Regions from separate parts of the Thalassospira sp. MIT1004 genome, predicted to be linked through region 2. Evidence: riboswitches for the same ligand, from Rfam matches in the RefSeq annotation. Region 2 holds a riboswitch; the other holds the start of a gene.
What was found. Region 2 has a riboswitch for glycine ahead of gcvT (glycine cleavage system aminomethyltransferase GcvT). Riboswitches for the same ligand answer to the same signal wherever they lie in the genome.

Region 1: linked by a shared signal. The riboswitch ahead of BC440_RS18210 (L-serine ammonia-lyase) and the one ahead of gcvT (glycine cleavage system aminomethyltransferase GcvT) in region 2 are both predicted to bind glycine.

What each region holds. Positions count from the first base shown of each region.
Region 1 covers NZ_MCAO01000044.1:157,705-160,167, reverse strand. The annotation lists gene gpmI (2,3-bisphosphoglycerate-independent phosphoglycerate mutase) at 1-620, opposite strand, end outside; glycine riboswitch at 895-994, shown strand; glycine riboswitch at 998-1,125, shown strand; gene BC440_RS18210 (L-serine ammonia-lyase) at 1,196-2,463, shown strand, end outside.
Region 2 covers NZ_MCAO01000011.1:283,643-286,105, forward strand. The annotation lists gene gcvH (glycine cleavage system protein GcvH) at 1-243, opposite strand, end outside; gene gcvT (glycine cleavage system aminomethyltransferase GcvT) at 335-1,447, opposite strand; glycine riboswitch at 1,505-1,607, opposite strand; glycine riboswitch at 1,611-1,734, opposite strand; gene BC440_RS06115 (hypothetical protein) at 1,971-2,463, opposite strand, start outside.

The DNA.
Region 1 (2,463 bases), on a different contig from region 2:
TGGCTGACTCGTTCCCAGCGATTGTCGCGGTCCATCGCGTAATAGCGCCCGGTGACGGTCACGATTTCAACATTGGCATCACCGATCAGTGCGCGGAATTTTTCAAGGAATTTGGCGGCACTTTTGGGGGCGGTATCGCGGCCATCCAGGTAGGCATGGATTTTTACCGGCACACCGGCCGATGCGATGATTTTGGCAAGGGCCGCCATATGGGCCTGATGGGAATGCACCCCGCCTTCGGACAGAAGCCCGGCGATATGACAGACACCCCCGCTTTCTTTCAGCTTGGCGATAACCTTTTTGACCGTATCGGTATCTGCGATCGAACCGGTTTTGACAGCCTCGTCAATTTTTGGCAGTTCCTGCATCACAACCCGGCCGGCACCAAGATTCATATGGCCGACTTCGGAATTGCCCATCTGTCCTTCGGGCAGGCCGACATCAAGACCGCAGGCTTTCAGAAAGCCGGTCGGATTGTTGGCATAAAGCGCGTCCCAAACAGGGGTATTCGCCAATGCAACCGCATTGTCCTTGCTTTCCTCGCGATAACCCCAGCCATCCAGAATGCACAGCACCACCGGACGCGGGCGCTTTACGGTATTTGATACAGTCACAATCATAATCCCACGAACTAAAGTACACGAAATAAGGTAAAAGGCTGAATTACCGGTAAAGATGGTTATTTTCCGGTAATTTTGCCATCCGTACAAAGACGCCGGGCGCGGTGGGTCCGCCATCAGACGCTGCCAATCATAGCATTTTCAACGCGCAATCTATCATGAATGCCGGTATTGAACAGCCTTCCGACCGGGTATTTTTTGTGCGCTTGCAAAGTCGCTTTTTGACAAGGATCATCACCTGCCTGTAATCTCGGGCGTTACGGTGATACCTCGAATAACCGCGATGGGAGAGCCCGCTTTGATCCCGCGATCAGATCGGCGCCGAAGGAGCAATAGCCCCGAAAACTCTCAGGCAGATGGACCGTTGCGGATTGAGGCTCTGGAGAGAGAAAGCGGTACGGGGCCAACGCCCGGCACCATATTTCCACCGAAGGATGAAGCCATGGCGTCAAAGACTTCTTTGTTTTTGGCAACAGGGCGCACAATCTCAGGTCAAGGGACAGAGGGGGCAAGACACCGGTTCTATAACGTCATGTGGCATTGATCCGCATGACAAAGAGCCGTGGGAGGCCCATTTGACCGAAGAAAATAAGCAGCGTCCGCAAGACGTTAATCTTTCCGTTGTCGATCTTTATACCATCGGGATTGGCCCATCGAGTTCGCATACGGTAGGCCCGATGCGCGCGGGCTATCGGTTCTGTCTGGAACTCGAAGCCCGGAATCTTTTGGAAAAAATCGGCTCGGTGATTGTCGATCTTTACGGATCGCTTGCTCTGACCGGCAAGGGCCATGCCACCGATACCGCGGTGATCATGGGGCTTTCGGGGGAACGACCGCGTTCGGTTGATCCAGACCGGATCGCACCGACAATGGATGCGATTGATAAAGATCACGCATTACAGCTTTACGGCGCGCACCCGGTTGCTTTCAACCGGGATACCAACCTTGTTTTCCATATGACCGAAAGCCTGCCCGAACATCCCAATGGCATGCGGATCACCGCCTTTGACCGTGATGGTGTTGTTTTGCACAAACAGGAATATTTTTCGGTTGGGGGTGGGTTTATCGTCTCGGGCGATGATCGCGGCGCGGAATATTCCGGCGATAATATCACGCTGCCTTATCCCTTTTCCTCGGCCGATGAACTGATGGCGATCTGTAAAAAGGAAAAGCTGTCGATTGCCGAAGTCATGGCCGAAAACGAAAAAAGCTGGCGTGAACCTGCCGAGACCGAGGAATTTGTCGACCGCGTGCATCGCGCGATGATGGATTGTATTGAGCGTGGCTGCAAAACCGATGGCATTCTGCCCGGCGGGTTGAATGTCAAACGGCGTGCGCGCAAACTTTACCTTGAACTGACGGAACGGCCAGAAGCGGGGCTTAAGGACCCGTTGACCGTGATCGACTGGGTCAATCTTTATGCCCTTGCGGTTAACGAAGAAAATGCTGCCGGTTCGCGCGTCGTGACCGCCCCGACCAACGGGGCGGCGGGTGTTATTCCCGCCGTGCTGCGCTATTACGAACGGTTCGGGGCCAATGTGACACAGGGCAAAATACGCGAATTCCTGTTAACGGCGGCGGCCATTGGTTCGATCTATAAAAAGCGTGCGTCGATTTCGGCCGCCGAAGTCGGTTGCCAGGGTGAGGTCGGAGTGGCTTGCTCAATGGCGGCAGGAGCGCTTTGTGCCGTCATGGGCGGTACACCCGAACAGGTTGAAAACGCCGCCGAAATTGGCATGGAACACAACCTTGGCCTGACCTGTGATCCGATTGGCGGTCTGGTGCAGGTACCCTGCATCGAACGCAACACCATGGGGGCGGTCAAGGCGATCAATGCTGCCCG
Region 2 (2,463 bases):
GTCATCAAGTTCTTCGTTGGCTTCGACAACGACACCATCAAGCGGCGCATAAACGTCGCTGGCGGCCTTGACCGATTCGACAACCGCCGCATCGCCATCCTTGGTCAGCTTTTTGCCAACTTCCGGCAGCTCGACATAAACGATATCGCCAAGCGACTGCTGGGCGTAATCGGTAATGCCAACGGTCGCGACACCGTCTTCATATTCAACCCATTCATGTTCCTGCGAGAATTTTTTAGCCATGGTAATTCGTCCCTGTAAGATCAGTTGTCTCTAAAATCTCGGTATCTTTTGCGGGCCGCAAACGCTGCCCGAACTCTTTTTTTTCTGATGATCAGCCGCGATAGTAACGATGTGCCGCAAACGGCAGTTCGACGATTTCCGCCGGGCGTGCCTTGCCGCGCACCATCAGATCGACTTTGGTACCCGGGGCGGCAAATTCAATTGCGACATATCCCATCGCAATCGGGCCATCCACGGTCGGGCCGAAACCACCGCTGGTGATTTCGCCAATTTCTTCGCCGTCACTGTTCAAGACCGGCGTATGTTCACGCGCCGGGGCCTTGCCTTCGGGTTTGATCCCGACACGTTTGCGATCCGCGCCATTGGCAAGCTGATCAAGGATGACATCCGCCCCCTTGAACCCGCCTTCTTCGCGACGACGCTTGTTGATGATCCAGTTAAGGTCGCCTTCGACCGGGGTGGTCGTGGTATCGATATCGTTGCCATACAGGCAAAGACCAGCTTCAAGACGCAGCGAATCACGCGCGCCAAGGCCAATCGCCTCGACCTCTTCCTCGGCCAACAACTTGCGCGCCAGCTCTTCGGCGCGCTCGTTCGGCACGGAAATCTCATACCCGTCTTCGCCGGTATAGCCCGACCGGGTAACAAAGCACGCGATACCGGCAATATCGATCTCGGCAAAGCTCATGAATTTCATATCGGCAACCGAGGGTGCAAACCGCGCCAGCACGCGGGCGGCGTCCGGGCCCTGCAAGGCCATCAACGCGCGGTCATCAATCTCGATCAGCTCGACACCGTTATCCAGATTGGCCCGCATATGGACAATGTCATCATCCTTGCACGCGGCATTGATCACCAGAAACAGGCTGTCGCCCGCATTGGTGATCATCAGATCATCCAAAATCGTGCCATCGTCATTGGTAAAGGCGGAATAACGGGTGCGGCCGGGTTTGAGGATCGCGATATCACCGGGCACCAGCTTTTCAAGCTCGGCCACGCGATTTTCGCCGGTCAGGCGGACCTGCCCCATATGCGAAACATCAAACAGACCGGCCTTCGCGCGGGTATGCAGATGTTCGCCCTTCACCCCCAACGGATATTGCACCGGCATGTCATAACCGGCGAACGGCACCATCTTGGCACCCAGTTCCACATGCAAATCATAAAGGGCGGTTTTCAGCAGTTCGGTTTGATGATCGGCCATCAAGGTCTCCAGACAGTCGTTGCGAAACATAGCCGACCAGTGGCCAACCACGTCCCCCTCTGTCTTGGAGCCTGAAAGAATCACAGCCGGTTTGAATACCGGTCTGCTTACATCTTCGGCGAGACGCACATCCATGTTCGATGCCGCCTGCTTTCCAGAGTCCCATCTCCCCGCGGTCCGTTTGCCTGAGAGTTTCCGGGGTGGTTGCTCCTTCGGCGTCCGCGCAATCCCTATCGATGTAATCACGCACATCGATCAAGACCGTGGCACTCTCCCACGGGGATCATTTGGGTATGCCCCCTTATACGGATTTGAATCCGACCAGACCAGCCCCAAAAATCATATCCTCTCCACCCCATCCATTGGTATGAGGATTAAAAGCCCTTTTTTTGCCCCTCCGGCAAATGCCCATTATTTTGTATGAGGATTACCGAAAACGAACTTTTGTTCAAAAACGAAAATCCCGCCACGCGAGGCGGGCGGGATTTGATTATTCACCAAAAATGAATAATAGGCCGGATTATTAATTTTTTCCGAAGCGTCGATTGTAATCAAGCTGATCGGCGCTTAGCTGGAAACCAAGGTAAATTTCATAGTCCGGACCGGCCCAGACATCATCCAGCGGCACGTTCAAAGTCACCTGCTCGTCGCGATAGCGCGCCAGGTTCAAATTGCTCGGAAACGCCATCTGAACATCGAACAGATTCTTCTGGATAAACTCGCCAGACGGGTCCTTAAGTGCTACGAAATACTGGAGTTTTGCGTTGCGCCCCTGTGCGGCCGGGCCCAGTTCGGCATTGATCACCGGGCTGATCACGACGTTCAGGATCTTGTCATCAAGGTCATAGCCGCAATCGCCCAGATAACCGCCAAATTCGGCTTCAAGGATCACATCGGTCAGGTCCTTGCCCTGACCGCTGAACTGCACCAATCGGGCGGTATCATTGGGCAGGAAGGCCCGCGGACATGCCGGAACCGGCTGCTCTTCGAACGGGTTGCTGCTGCACGCCGCCAGA